DNA from 2 places in the Paenibacillus sp. EKM212P genome. Region 2 is predicted to be linked to the other one. Evidence: riboswitches for the same ligand, from Rfam matches in the RefSeq annotation. Region 2 holds a riboswitch; the other holds the start of a gene.

Region 1 (7,944 bases), on a different contig from region 2:
GCTTGCAGGCAGAACCTGAATCAGTCGCAGTGCTAAGCAAAAGCGGGCAATGATTAGACAGGGTTCCCTGTACGCGTACGGTTTGCTTTTCCTTTAAAAAGGTCGTGGATAGAGCAAGCCAACCTAACCCTTCTGCCTGCTGCGGCAACCCAGATTCGACGGCTTCGGGATCAAATAGTGCGGTACCCAGCATCTGATAGCCTCCACAAATGCCAACGAGCTGCGTGCGTCCCGTATTCATGGCCTGCTGAATGTCCTCCTCCAGACCTCTTTCACGCAATTCCAGTAGGTCTCCAATGGTGTCTTTGGTTCCCGGTAAAATAATGGCATCCGGTACGCCCAACTGTCCGGCTTCAGTGACATAACGAACGCTCACATCCGGCTCTGCGGCCAGAGCATCCGTGTCTGTAAAATTGGAAATCCGCGGATATCGTATCACCGCAATATCCAGTTCTTTATCCTTTGCAGATTGTTTGGGCTTCTTATCCAGTACTACCGAATCCTCGGCTTCAATGCGAATGTCTGGCAGATAGGGCAATACACCGAGTACAGGAATGCCTGTCCGTTCTTCCAGCCAGTCTAGTCCCGGCTGAAGCAGAGAAAGATCACCTCTGAATTTGTTAATGATAAATCCGCGGATACGCTGTACTTCATGGGGTTCCAGTAATTCGATAGTTCCTACGAGAGAGGCAAAAACACCGCCCCTGTCGATATCTGAAATAAGCAACACTGGAGCATCCGCCCAACCTGCCAGATTCATATTTACGATATCGCGGTCCTTCAAATTAATCTCTGCCGGGCTGCCTGCCCCTTCCATAAGGACAATATCATAGGTATCACGCAACCGATTCAGAGCATCCATAACGGTCTGTTTGGCTTTTGGCAAAAAATCCTTCCGGTAATCGGAGGCGCTCATATAGGCATAAGGTACACCGTGTACAACAATCTGTGAGTGCATATCTTTGACCGGCTTAATCAGAATCGGATTCATGTCAGTTGTGGCCTCAATACCGCAGGCCTCAGCCTGCACCCCCTGAGCGCGTCCAATTTCCTTGCCGTCCTCGGTAACATAAGAGTTTAACGCCATATTTTGCGACTTAAACGGTGCGGGACGATATCCGTCCTGCGTAAAAATACGGCAAAGCGCAGTTGTCACCACGCTTTTGCCCACATCCGACGCTGTTCCTTGAAGCATTAATACGGCTGCCGGGTTTGTGTAGGACGGTTCGAAAGTTGACAATTGCCTCTTCCCCTTTAACGAATTCATTTCAAATCTGGTCACAACCCGTACAAAATGACAATAAACAACAATAAAACAGTCTCCAGCAATTCGTTTAAAGTTCCGTATATATCTCCTGTAAGTCCACCCAAACGGCGGTTAATACGGTTTGCCGTGAAGGTTCCAACACCGTAAGCCAAGACCGGAAGCAACACAAAACCTAGCGAGATTGGAAGGCTCTCAGAATATGAAAGGAACGTCTGTAAGTAGGATCCTGCCAACGACAGATTCCCAGTCCCCCTTGTTGCTGTAGCCAAATCTGCCAGAAGATATTGTCCTACGGCAGCACTTAGGGTCACTAATACTGCCCAGAATACGGCCAACCCTACGCGGCCACCACTCATATCAGCAAAACGCGCAGCCAGCCCATCATCATTACGGGCTTTAGGCCAGCGTTTCATTGCATGTACCATAAACCAGCGGCTCCAAACCATCGGAAGCAGCAGCAAGCCAGACACATTCCGTTCAACCAGCACCGTATACAGCAAAGAAGCCTTGAGCATAAGTAGCAGCACACAAGCAATAACGCCCATTGCTCCTACACGGCTATCCTTCATAATCTCCAGCATCCGCTCACGGGATCGGTAGCTGAATAAGGCATCAGCCGCATCCATCCACCCGTCCAAATGCAATCCGCCCGTCAACCAAACCCAGATAACAAGCGTAAGAATCGCACACGGCAACGGTGGCAATACCATAGAAGTAAGCGCCGCAAAGCCCCAGACAATGATGCCAATAACCACTCCCACCAGCGGATAATAACTTGCACTGCGTTTAAGCAAATCTGGGGAAAAATCTATTTCCGCCTTCACCGGAAGACGCGTTAAAAATTGAAAAGCCGCAGCAACAGCCTGACGTTCGCGGCTCATAGCTTATATTCCAACTGTTTGAGTTCTACGGGAATGCCCGCCGTCACCAAAAATACTTCATCACAAAGACGGGCAATCCGCTGATTCATAACCCCACTCAAATCCCGATACAGCCGACCCAGCGGATATTCGGGCACAATACCGTCACCAACCTCGTTGGTTACGATGACGAGCTGCTCTGGATACTGCTCCACAGCTGCCGCCAGTGCGTCCATGGCAGCTCTGGCCGAAGCCTCGCCGTCCTCGCCTGCGGCCAGCAGTACGTTCGACAGCCACAGGGTCAGGCAGTCGACCAGCACCATAGGCGCGGGCTGCGACGCTTGATCGCCACCAAGCCGCTGCAGCAGCTCCGGCAGCGCCTGCGCTTCCTCCAGCGTCTTCCAGTCGTATCCGGCAGACTCGCGCTGGACCCGATGAAGGGCGATGCGCTCCTTCATCTCTATGTCATAGGCTTGCGCCGTTGCAATGTAGCAGGCGCGCGAAGCGCGCGACATGCATAATCGCTCGGCAAAGTCGCTTTTCCCGCTGCGTGCCCCGCCGGTCACGAGCGCTTTCATCGCTGCGCGGCTCCCTGACCGTCCGATACGCCTGCATCGGCAAAGGTCGCCATTTCGCGCATAATGCGGCACGCCGCATCAATCAGGTGCAAGCTAAGCACACCGCCTGTGCCCTCCCCGAGCCGCATGTCCAAATAAAGCATGGGCTCCAGCTTGAGCTGGCGGAGCACCGCCGCGTGCCCGCGCTCGTCCGAAGCGTGCGAAGCAAGCATGTACGCAGCGCTTGCAGGCGCAAGTGCACGCGCTGCGAGGGCAGCTGCGCCTGAAATAAAGCCGTCCAGCACAACTGGACAGCGATGTGCGGCTGCGCCGAGGATGACTCCTGCCAAGGCGGCAATCTCCAGACCGCCGACCTTAGTGAGCACGTCGAGCGCATCATTTGCATCTGGCTGGTTCACGTCCAATGCGCGGCAGACAACCGATATTTTACGGGTAAGCCCAGCCATATCTACACCCGTTCCCCGGCCTACGATAACTTCCGGCTCTAGCCCGGCAAGAGCACATACGACCGCAGCGCTGGCTGTCGTATTCCCGATGCCCAATTCTCCGGTAACGAATAGCCGTGTGCCACCTTTGACCGCTTCTGCTACGGCTTCAGCTCCGGCCAAAACCGCCTGTTCCGCTTCCGTACGCAGCATCGCTGGCCCTTTAGCTATATTCGAAGTACCCATACGTACCTTACGGTCCACCAGATTCGCGTGAGCGACATCCGCATTCACGCCAACATCTACCACCTTGACATCTGCGCCCGCATGACGTGCCAGCACATTAATTGCCGCGCCACCTGACAGCATGTTATACAGCATTTGCTGTGTAACCTCAGCCGGAAAGGCACTGACTCCCTCTTCACACACCCCGTGATCCGCAGCCATGACCATAACCGTTTTACGATCAAATTCAGGCTTGTCCACTCCTGTAATTCCTGCTAGCTTGATGGCCACACTTTCCAACTTTCCAAGACTTCCCGGTGGCTTTGTTAATTGGTCCAAATGGGCTGAAGCTGCCGAGGCCGCCACCCCATCCGGCTGGGCGATGCTATCGATCAGCTGACGCAGCTTGTTGTTCATACCTTCCACTCCCTGCTCTTTTTAAGTGTGTTTCATCGTTTATTTAATCTGCTGTATCCGAAGCACTTCTGCGCAGCAAGAGCTGCGGCACACCGCTATCAGGATGCGGAAGCATCACAGGCTCAACACCGTATACTCGTCGAATCCGATCCTCGGTTAATAACTTCGATGAAGCTCCCAATCCTTCAACCATTCCATCCTTGAGTACAAGCAAATCTTCGCAAAATTGGGCTGTCAAGTTAAGATCATGCAAGACCGCAATGATCGTCACACCCGTTTCTTGGCGCCAATCTGCCAGCAGTTCCATAAATTCAAGCTGATAGCGCAAGTCCAGATAGGTCGTAGGCTCGTCCAGCAGCAATATCCGTGGCTCCTGCACCATTACTTTTGCCAAAGCTACACGCTGTCGCTGTCCCCCACTCAAGCGGTCCAATGCTCTGTCCGCCAACGTGGTAAGACCCAATCGCTCCAGCACGCGATCCGTGATCGCCTCCACATCAACACCCTTTTCCCTGCCTAACCAGTCCTGATGAGGAAAACGTCCCATTTCTACGACTTCCCTGACGGTGTATCCCACTGGAGGAAGCCCTTCCTGTTGGAGTACGGCTATGAGTCGGGAAAGCTCTTTTCTGCTGTAGCTACCGACCTTTTTGCCATAGATATGAACGTTTCCTGAAGTTGGCTGATCTACACCCGAAAGCAGATGCAGCAAGGTCGATTTTCCACTGCCGTTCGGACCAATAATCCCCCACCAAGTTCCTTCGTCGACGCTCCAGCTTATATTCTTTAACGCATGGAACTCTCCATAGGCACGTGTCAGACCCGCTACCTCTAATGCCCGATCACGCACTTTCTGTGATTCACTTTGTTCTGTCACAGCAGTTCCCCCCTGCGCAGCTTCTTGTTCCGATACAGGAGATATGCAAAGAACGGTGCCCCAACAAAGGCCGTCATCACGCCCAGAGGAATTTCCGTGGGGGCTAACAACGTGCGAGCCGCCGTATCTGCCCAAGCCATAAAAATGGCTCCACCGAGCGCAGATAATGGAACAATCATCCGGTAATCAGGGCCTGTCACCAGACGAATGATATGCGGTACAACAAGTCCCACAAAGCCAATCACTCCACATACCGAGACAGCGGCAGCTGTCAGCAGCGTGGAAATGATCAAAACAGATAGCTTTGTCGCATCTACATGAACTCCCATGTGAGCCGCCTGACGTTCACCCAAAGCCAATATATTCAGCACACGTGCCCGATTCCATAGAAATACCAGTCCTATGACCACATAAGGTAAAAGGATTCCTGTATATGACCAACCGCGCAGACTAAGACTTCCCATCGTCCAGTACAATATTTCATTGACCGTCTCCTTCGACATGGCTGTCAGAAAGGAAACAACCGCCCCCAGAAAGGATTGCATCACCACACCCGACAAAATGAGACTTTGTGTCGGAATTTTTCCACCTTCCCGTGCCAACGTCAGCACCATCCACAGCGTCAGCATTCCGGTCGTAAATGCCACTAGCGGCAGCGTCCATATGCCAACAAATGAAAATTGAAGGCCCCAATAGATCAGTACTGCCGCTCCTACCGAAGCCCCCGAGGATACCCCCAGTGTATACGGATCAGCCAAAGGATTACGCAGCACACCCTGAAATCCGGCTCCCGCCAGCGCCAGCGCTGCTCCTACCAACATTCCCAGTAATACTCGTGGCAATCTGACCTTCAAAATAATTTGCTCTGAGGATGTATTCCAATCCGGTGTAAACGTATCGCCTAACCATGGAAGGTGGTTAACCAGAATGCCCGTGATCTGGCTGACCGGAAGCTTGGCCGAGCCGATGCCAAGACAGAGCAGCAGCGTCAGCAACAGCAGGACAAGACCTGTCCCTCCAAAGCCGATCAGTTTACGGTTCATTTGAAAATTTCAGGATACACGCCCTTGGCCACTTCCTTGAGACCTTCCGTTACGCGTGGACCCGGACGACTGATCAAATTATCATCCACGGCAAACACCCGGTTGTGGCGAACAGCCGATATTTGATCCCATCCACTGCGAGCTTTAATGATTTCGCCGAGCGTCTGGCCAGTTTTGTCGTCCTTGACACTTTTGCTGTACAAAATCACGTCAGGGTTCGCAGCAATAATATTTTCTTCACTAATTTGGTACCACCCCTTTTGCGTGGCACCTACATTTTCGCCGCCCGCCAACGTAATCAGCTCGTCCATAAACTCGCCTTTACCAACTGTCCAGCCTGGTGAAAACTCGACGTATACCCGCAGCTTCTGCCCTTTACCGATATTTTTAACTCCTTCTTTCACTTCCGCTACATCTGCTCTCATCTTGTCAGTCACCGCTCTCGCTTCTTTCTGATGATCGGTGATTTTCCCATACAATTCGATGTTAGCTATGACATCTTCAACTGTCTTCGGTTCCGTTTTAAAAATCATAATTCCCATGTCGCGCAGCTTGGTCGTAGCCTGTTCACTAAGCGATATCCCTGCAAAAACGACTCCCGGGTTAGCAGCAATGATCGCCTCTTCGTTCGGTTTCATAATACCGCCTACTTTAGGCTTTTTCGTAGCTGCTTCCGGGTAATCAGAGTAGTCGGAGACGCCAACTATTTCCTTATCCAGCCCGATGGCGAACAGCGCCTCGGTTTCTGCCGGGGAGACGGAAACGATTTTATCCGGCGCTTTTTTGAATGTAAATTCCTGTCCTGTTGCATCTTTAACTGTGAGTGGGTAAACTGTTTTGCTCGGAGGCTCTTGTGCGGTTACGGTCTTTCCTGGCTGCTGTGCAGAAGTCTGATTCTCTTTATTTTCAGCATTTTTTCCCTTAGCGCCACATGCACTCAGCACAACTGCCAAAATCAGAACCAATAGACCTGTTGTCCAAACCTTTATTTTTTTTCCTGCCATGATTTGCACCCCTTCATAAAAAAATCGTTAAGAGCGTTACTTGATCATCATCAGATATCTTCTAAATCCAGCCTTCTTTTCCTATCTAAAAAACCCCGCATCCTTATATCAGGACACAGGGGTCACGTTAGCGCAGATCGTGCGCAGGCGGCAGCTTCTTTCCGCACGGACAGTCACTGCGAACACGTCATCCTTTCCTCGAAGGATTATGGTGACAGGCGGACGGGCAGGTATCCTGACTTATGGTAAGATGCATGTCCTGAAATCCCTTCATATGCTTAGTAGCACATAAAGCAGGACTAACGGGCATGTTTCCATTTACAGTGGCGGGACCGCGCCGGACTTACACCGACTTCCCTTTTAACAGCGCAGGCAAGGGAAACCATAGTTTCATCACACTGCGCCGACCTCGTCTGCTGGATATTTGATGTAGTGGTAGTCAAGCCGTTCTTTTACTTGATGATTATAGGTTAAAATGAGGCGGCTTACAACCCAAACAGCCTCTTTATCCGCTGGTGTCTAACCTAATGAGAGAGCATTTCCGCTATGTAATTGTGCGGTCCTGCCAGCCTCAATTGAATCCTAAATGCTTCTCCCGGCTTCGGATTCAGACTCCAAAAATCATGGCCCGGTATCAGCATGCAAGCTAACTGACGAATTACGCCACCATGCGTAACGACCAAAACAGAGGGCGGCCCAGCAGCCAAATCCATGGGTTGAACTTCCATAGCAACACGCCATTCATACAGAGAGTCAAGAAATTTCCGCAAACGATTCACAAAATCTGTCCAAGACTCTCCTCCAGGAGGGGTTATCCGTTGTGGCTCATCAATCCAAGCGCGATACAACGACACATCCTTGAGCATGTCATACGTTTTTCCATCCCACTCGCCAAAATGAAGCTCTCGCAGACGTGGTTCCATCATAGGAGACATAATAGATAGGGAACCTCCAGACGTCAATTCTGATTCCGGCACAATGATCTGCAAGGTCTGGCGACATCGCATTAAATCGCTGCAATAGATTCGAGCAAAGGACTGCCCCTGCAATTCTTCTTGCAAAGGCTTTAATTCCTGTTCTGCTCCCGGTAGCAAACCTAAGTCGGAGTGTCCCAGATATCGACGTTCCTTATTCCATAAGGTTGTGCCGTGACGAACTAACACGAGTTCCATGTCCCAATGCAGATCTTCTTTAGCATCATACGGCACCTTATCCTCCTGTGAGTTCGGACTTTGTGCGTATTCTACT
Region 2 (7,944 bases):
CGGAAAGACAGGTTAACAGGGATTATTGATAACCACCTCAGTCGGTTTCTGCTTTTGGGTATGGAGCAAGCCAAAGAGACAGAAATATTTATCCCTCCTCCCAAAGGTAGAGGTTACATATCTGTACACCTCATCGAAAATAAAGTCCAAATTAAACCCCATATTCAAGGGGATGAAATTCGAATGACCATTCGTATGAACTGCAATGGGAATGTGAAGGAAAATGAGACGAGTTTCGATATTTCCAACGAGGAAAATTTGAAGTGGCTGGAGCAGCAGACAGCCGAGGAAATCAAGAGGGAGTTGGGAGAGGCTGTTCAGGTGATTCAGCAAAAGTATCGTTCAGACGTACTTGGTTTGGGCCGGGCTATTATTGAGAGTCACCCGGATGAATGGAAACGGATCAAACCCCAATGGGAACAACTATATCCCAAAGTGGAGATCACCATAAATCCGGTCGTGCATATTGAGAATATCGGTGCGGTTACCAAACCATTCGGGGTCAAAAAGGAGCAAATCCAATGAATAAAGTATTTCTGTTACCTTTGGTGCTGGCTATGCTCTTCATGTATCTAATGGACCGTAAAAATATTAACAATGCACCAGCCATCAATCGCTGGGTCTCCCGCGTACTGTATGTTATTAGCATTGGTATCTGGATTTACGGAACATCAACGAAGAGCACCGTTTATGTGGCTACATGGCTAACCCGTTTTATTGACATGTGGCTCCCCCCTACGTTGTAAATCGTGTAATGGAGGGCAAAAGGAGGATGTATCTGCATGAAACAGTTCACAACCAGACAAGTTACGCTGCTTGGTGCATTGATGGAGGTCGGTATTACCCTTATACATGCTCCGGCGCAGGCGGCGGAGCACGCGAATCAGCATGCTTACTGGACCTGTATAATTGCGGCTATCGTACTCTGTTTGCCGATCTGGGCGATGTTGAAACTCAAACGCCGGTTCCCTGATCAGGATCTGATGCAGACGATGGTGAGCTCTCATCCTGTGCTGGGACGTGTGCTGCTTACAATCTACCTTATTTTATTCCTGATCATCTTTGCGCGGGATTTGAGGATTATTACCGATCTGGTGGAGGTGGTGCTTTTGCCACTGACTCCGATTGTGGTCACTTCTCTTATTGTGCTGTTGACTCTGGTATTTATGGCTAAAGGCGGAATAAGCACCATCGTGAATATGACCGAGATTTTTTTGCCGATGTTGATTGTGACGCTATTGACCATGCCGCTTTTTTTTGGGCGTAATATGGATTTTTCGATGCTGAGACCCTACTTACATCCAGAAGTAGAGGGAGTGATCAAGGGGAGTTGGCGCATGCTGGGTTATATGGCTGATATCATGATAGTCCCCTTTGTGATTTCTGGGAAGAGCTATAATGGGCGTAGTGCGTGGTTTGGGCATTTGCTCGGAACCGCTTTTCTGATCATCCTGGTGCTGCTGTCCGAGTTGGTTATTGGTGTTCCTATCTTGTCACGGCTGTTTTATCCATCGTATGAACTGGTGCGTCAATTGCAACTAACGGACTTTCTGGATCGGTTCGACTTGTTCGTGGCAGTACTGACCGTACCGACCTTTCTTACGAAGATTGGGGTTGATCTGTACGTTATCAGTTTGGCGGTAAAGCGGATGTTTGCCCATGCCTGGGGGAGCCTGATGGTTTGGCCCGTAGGTTTGTTAGGTTATGTCTGTTCGTTTATGCTGTTCTCCAACATTGTGCAAATTTATGAGTTCAGCCGGGAGTGGACCGCAGTGATGATCATTTTTTTTGTACTTATGCCCTTGTTGCTATGGATGTTTCTCCGACCCAAATCTAAAGAAAAAGACGACGGTGATAATTCATCTAGCGGGGAGCGGGATAGCAGTAGTCAGAAAGAAAGCCAGCATGGAGGCAGAACAGGACACGGTCACTTATAAGATTACTGTATTCATCGGAAAAGTAATTCTTATTTGTCTTTTACCCCTCTGATTGTATACTTGGTAGAAAGAAATACGACTTCTACAAGGGAGGCAACAGAATGGCACAACGCATGACAGGTAAGAGAGTCGCTCTTGCTGGTCCCCGTAAAGCAGAAGAAATGGCGCTGCTAGTTGTGAAGATGGGGGGTGAGCCAGTACAGCGCCCGGCCCAGGGCACCGTTTTTTTGGATGATATCGAGCTGCGCAACGCTGTTGTATCGTGGGTGAAGCACCCTCCGGACTGGTACATCTTTACGACAGGTATGGGGCTGGACGCTCTGTTCGATATGGCAGAGGATATGGGCGTGGCTGAGCAGATTATGGAGCTGCTGCAATCTTCCAACATTGCAGCGCGGGGCTACAAGACGGTCAATGGACTCAAAAAGCGTGGCTTTACGCCAGCAGTACGAGACGAGGACGGAAGTTTGATCGGATTGACAGGAGCTTTCGCCCCATACGATCTGAAGGGGAAGGAAGTATTGTTGCAACTGCATGGCGATCCAGCCCCACGGTTGGTAAAGTGGCTGGACGAGCAGGGGGCAGTGACCCGCCAGGTACTTCCTTATAAGCATATCCCACCTGAGGAAGCAAAATTGCAGGCGTTACTGGAGGATGTTATCCATCGTAATATTGATGCTGTTACGTTCACGAGTGGTCCGCAAATTCGATTTTTAGCCCAATATGCGAGAGAGCAAAATCGAATCGAGGATTTACTGGAAGCTTTCCGTGAGGATGTGATTGCTGTATCCGTAGGGAAGGTGACTGCACAGTCCATCGTGGAAGAAGGGATTGATCGAGTCGTGTTTCCAACCGAAGAGCGCATGGGCGCGATGATGGTGGAGCTGGGCAAATATTTTGAACATAACGATTCGGTGCATGGCTGCGGTCTGAAGATCGTGAATGGTCATTGAAATGAGATCGAAAATTATAAATGCAGTATGCTAAAAAATGAACTTATATTTTTGGATAAAGCGTAAAATAAAGATAAGGGCCTGCGAGGTCTTTATCTTTTTTTGTTGGGCATGCATCGACAAAGATTTTGTTATAGCTAAAATGTTTATCTAATATAATGAATAAGTTTCGATGCATGATACATGAGCATTTTGCATAAATCCGAAGAGCATTTTTAAATAAGCAATATATAGATCGAAGCGCTTTAGTTCGTCTATATATTGTACTTATGAGCGTTGGGAATCGAATTATGCTAAATGCTGACTTAGGACAGGAGCTGAGACGTTAATGAATTCTATTTGTGTATTTGCCGGGTCCAGACCTGGACATTCATCGGTATATGTTGAAGCGGCAGGCAAGCTGGGAGAAGCCATGGCTCGCCATCATATCCGTCTGATCTACGGTGGTTCCAGTAGGGGGCTGATGGGCCAGGTGGCGGATGGAATGCTGGCGGGTGACGGTCAGGTCACTGGCATTATGCCCACCCTGTTATTTGATGCAGAGATCATTCATCGGGGAGTTACCGAGTTCATTGAGGTAGCAAGCATGCATGAGCGTAAAGCGGCAATGAGCGAGATGGCCGATGCGTTTATTGCCCTTCCGGGTGGCTTGGGAACCTTTGAGGAGCTGTTCGAGGTATTGTGCTGGGCGCAAATTGGCATTCATCGCAAGCCGATTGGGCTGCTGAATGTGAATGGATATTTTGACCCGTTAGTAGAAATGGTGCGTCATAGCGTGCAAGAAGGGTTTACCGGGGCTGAGCATCCAGCGTTATTAAGTATCTCTGCGGACCCGGGCGAATTGCTACATATGTTAAAAAATAAAGCAGAGAACTTGAAATAAAGCGTTTTTCGTGCTTGCACAACTGATTGAGGCAAGGTTATGATAAGACCCATAATCAAATAGCGGACAGACAAGGTGCCTTTGCGGTTGAGCAAAGGGTAACAGGGAATCGGGTGCAAATCCCGAGCGGTCCCGCCACTGTAAGGAAGAGGATTTTTTTAAATGGTCACTCGTGAAAAACGGGGAAGACAAAAGAATCTGTTGATGCCAAGCCAGGAGACCTACCTTGATCTGTATGCACCGTTAACCTTCGCGGAGAGGATGGGTGTACGAAATCAGGAAATCAGGCACACGTTGCTTTTTCCATGTTGGCTAGAGGTTTGCGTGGATATGAACGTGCAGCAGCGTTTGAAGCGTAAACAGTCAGATGGAAAACAACGGCAGGCTGGAGGAAGACAAATAGTGTCTTCTTACGCTGTTTATTCGTCTGATGAGAGATGCGTACATAGAAACCCCATCCGGGCAGGATGGGGTTTTTTCGAGTTACACGATGTGCATAAATCATTGAAATAGATAGCATAGCTGCCCTGAAAAGGATGAATAGGAGGAGCACGATGAGCCCATTAGGAAAATTGCTGGTGATTGGATTTGGTCCAGGAGATATGGAACATATCACAAAACGGGCGCTGGATGCGCTGGCCGAAAGTGAGGTCATTATCGGCTACAATACCTACGTTGATTTGATCCGTCCGTTGTTGAACGGACAGGAGATTGTACGCACAGGAATGACAGAGGAAGTGAGCCGTGCGCAGGAGGCGGTTCGCCAAGCAGAGATGGGCAAGAAGGTAGCTGTCATTTCCAGTGGAGATGCAGGAGTCTATGGTATGGCAGGGCTGGTGTATGAGGTGCTGATGCAAAAAGGCTGGCGACGCGAGGACGGAGTTGAGGTAGAAGTCGTACCGGGGATTTCGGCTATTCAGTCCTGTGCTTCACTGTTGGGGGCGCCAGTTATGCATGATGCGTGCACGATCAGTCTGAGTGATCATCTGACCCCATGGGAAACGATTGTGAAGCGCGTAGAAGCAGCGGCTTCGGCCGATTTTGTGATTGCATTATATAATCCGCGCAGTGGTCGGCGTACCCGCCAGATTGTGGAGACGCAGTCCATTTTGCTGCGTTACCGCGATCCGCAAACTCCGGTTGGGCTAGTGAAGAGCGCTTATCGTGAACGTCAGCAAGTTATTGTAACGACGCTGGAAGATATGCTGAACCATGACATTGGGATGCTGACGACCGTAATCATCGGCAATTCCTCGACGACGGTGTATGACGGCTTGATCGTGACTCCGCGCGGATATCAGCGCAAATACACGCTGGATGCGACCGAGCAGGCGCTCAAGCCACATCAGCGTCTCCGCACGGAAGCGGAGCCGTGGTCGCTGGGAGCACAAGAGGATACACCGCAGGCAGGCGCAGCCCAGACTACGCCCGCTGGACCCTCCGCGAGCGGCGCTGCGGTTGCGACGCAGGCACGCCCGCAAGCGATGGCTGCCGTACAGGCAACGACTGCTGTGCAAACCGGCGCAGCCCCGGCATCGCTGGCGGCAGAGGCACTAAGCCGCCTCGCTGTCGGCGGCAAGCTGCCTGGCGAAGCCAACGCTCGCTGGAGCGGGCAAGCGCCTACCGCCGAGAGCACCGCCAGAACGTCAGCGGTGGCCGGAGCGGGGGCCGCGTCCGGGATGGCGACAGGCGGCTTTGGCAAGCCTGCGCTATTTGAGGTGGGCGTTTCCCCGGGTGTGGGAAACAAGAAGTTCACCGCTCGCCAGATGGCGCTGCTCGCGGAGGTAGCGGGTGATGACGGCGAGCTGGAATACTCGCCAGATCATCAGATCGTGCTGCGCGTGCCGTGTGCAGACCCCGAGGAACTGGTCGGACGGCTGCGGGATGAACGATTCATTGTCATGCCGATTGGCGATGTGTTTAAGGTGAAGGCGTGCGACTTCTGCAATATGGAGAAGGATGACGCTGTGCCTGTGGCTGAGCATTTACAGGTTGTACTTGGCGGATTACAGGCACCCAAGGAAACGAGCATTGCTTTGAACGGATGCGGTATGGCCTGCTATGGAGCGGTGCTGGAGGATATCGGAATCGTCTATCGCAAGGGAGGATACGACCTCTTCCTTGGTGGCAAAAAATTCGGTCGCAATGCTCATGCCGCTCAGCCCGTAGCGGAAGGGATTCCGGGTGATCAAATTACTGACATCGTGGAGAACGTCATCGCTGAATATAAGGAAAAAGGGCATCCGAATGAGCGTTTTCATAAATTTTTTAAACGTGTAGGTGTCGTTGCGGGTTTCCGGCATGAAGATGCACCAGCAACGGTAGAAGTGAATGCGGTTTGTGGTGATTAATGGACTGAAGGCCTGATGAACTGGATACAAGCATATATATAAAATAGGGCGTCATGCAGGCGCTATCCCTATTAAAGAGGAGGAAAAAACAGCAGTGGATGCAATATTGTTGGTTGGACATGGAAGTCGGGACCCGGAGGGGAACCAAGAACTGCTGGAATTTGCACAGGCAGTGGCAGACCGGGTACCGGATATGTGCGTGGAAACCTGTTTCTTGGAGTTGGCACGTCCCAGCATTGCTGATGGGATGCAAACATGTGTGGAGAAAGGGGCGACGCGTGTCGTTCTCATTCCGATTATCTTGTTCGCAGCGGTACATGCCAAAATTGATATTCCGATGGCTATTGATCGGGCAAAAGCAAAATATCCGCAGGTGGAATTTGTATACGGACGCCCGATTGGTGTTCACGAGAAAATCGTCAGCATTCTGCAAAGCCGCTTGAAAGAGGCCCGTCCGGTTGCAATTCCAGCGGGAATGAATAGCGCTGTAGAGGCATTTGCCGAGGTATCCGACGAAGAAACGGCGGTACTTGTGTTAGGACGCGGAAGTAGCGATCCAGATGCGAACAGTGACTTTTTCAAAATCACCCGTATGCTATGGGAACAGCTTTCTTATACGTGGGTAGAGAGCAGCTTTATCGGTGTGACGCAGCCTTCTTTTCCCGATGGATTGGAGCGTTGTGTACGACTGGGGGCCAAAAAGATTATCGTGCTTCCCTATTTTCTGTTCACGGGTGTGCTGATTAAGCGCATCGGAGAAATGACCCAGGAATTTGCCGAGGCTCACCCTACATTACAAGTGGAAATGGGAGGATATTTTGGTTTCCATCCTCAATTGATTGAACTGGTGCTGGAGCGAGCTAAGGAAGGCTTGTTCGGCAAGGTTACGGCCAATTGTGATAACTGCCAGTTCCGTCTGGAGGCGCAGGAGCACCACCATCATCACCACGACCATGACCATGACCATGACCACCATCACGATCATGAGCATCATCACCATCATCATGCACATGAGCACGATCATCATGATCACCATACACACAGCCACGATCACACTCATGAGCATGTCCATGCTCACAGCCATGATGACCATGATCACCATCACGAGCATTCACATACGCCATCTGTAGTGAATGGAAGCGGGCAGGTGAAGGGCTCATGATATTCATGCTATGTGGAACGAGCGATGCTCGGGAATTGGCGCTGCAAATCCGTGACAATGGATTCAACGCATTGACCTCGGTTGTAACCGAAAGCGCGGCAGCCAGCTTGTCCGAATCAGGACTGGACGTACGTACAGGCCGAATGACAGCCGATGAAATGAGTGCAATGATTCGGGAGCTGGGAATACAGGCGGTTGTTGATGCCAGTCATCCTTTTGCAGAAGAAGCACATGCGAATGCAATGACAGCCGCTCGCGAATCCGGAGTTCCTTATATTCGCTACGAGCGGGCGGGACTGGTGTATGACAATCATCCATTGCTCCACATCGTGTCTTCCTATGAAGAGGCCGCATTAGAAGCGAAGCAACTCAAAGGCTCTGTAATGCTTACGACAGGCAGTAAGACGCTCGGCACGTTCACCAAGCATTTACTCGGAGACCCGGAGATTCGTCTGGTTGCACGCATGCTGCCGCGCCTAGACAATATGGAGAAATGCGGCGAACTGGGCATGGAGCAAAAGAATATTATTGCCATGCAGGGACCCTTTTCCCGCGAGATGAACGAAGCATTGTACAAGCACTATGGCACGACCGTGATGGTCACCAAGGAAAGCGGACGCACGGGAGCAGTGGATGAAAAGGTTCAATCTGCATTGGA

Evidence for each region. Region 2 has a riboswitch for cobalamin ahead of cobJ (precorrin-3B C(17)-methyltransferase). Riboswitches for the same ligand answer to the same signal wherever they lie in the genome.
Region 1: linked by a shared signal. The riboswitch ahead of G9G54_RS04365 (ABC transporter substrate-binding protein) and the one ahead of cobJ (precorrin-3B C(17)-methyltransferase) in region 2 are both predicted to bind cobalamin.

The regions. Positions count from the first base shown of each region.
Region 1 is NZ_JAAMNR010000001.1:919,113-927,056, forward strand. It holds gene G9G54_RS04335 (cobyric acid synthase) at 1-1,240, opposite strand, end outside; gene cobS (adenosylcobinamide-GDP ribazoletransferase) at 1,279-2,148, opposite strand; gene cobU (bifunctional adenosylcobinamide kinase/adenosylcobinamide-phosphate guanylyltransferase) at 2,145-2,705, opposite strand; gene cobT (nicotinate-nucleotide--dimethylbenzimidazole phosphoribosyltransferase) at 2,702-3,772, opposite strand; gene G9G54_RS04355 (ABC transporter ATP-binding protein) at 3,816-4,649, opposite strand; gene G9G54_RS04360 (FecCD family ABC transporter permease) at 4,646-5,692, opposite strand; gene G9G54_RS04365 (ABC transporter substrate-binding protein) at 5,689-6,696, opposite strand; cobalamin riboswitch at 6,905-7,098, opposite strand; gene G9G54_RS04370 (histidine phosphatase family protein) at 7,221-7,944, opposite strand, start outside.
Region 2 is NZ_JAAMNR010000003.1:285,422-293,365, reverse strand. It holds gene G9G54_RS10540 (Ger(x)C family spore germination protein) at 1-525, shown strand, start outside; gene G9G54_RS10535 (hypothetical protein) at 522-746, shown strand; gene G9G54_RS10530 (GerAB/ArcD/ProY family transporter) at 783-1,937, shown strand; gene G9G54_RS10525 (uroporphyrinogen-III synthase) at 2,039-2,890, shown strand; gene G9G54_RS10520 (LOG family protein) at 3,219-3,773, shown strand; cobalamin riboswitch at 3,831-4,016, shown strand; gene cobJ (precorrin-3B C(17)-methyltransferase) at 4,328-6,124, shown strand; gene G9G54_RS10510 (sirohydrochlorin chelatase) at 6,219-7,286, shown strand; gene cobK (precorrin-6A reductase) at 7,283-7,944, shown strand, end outside.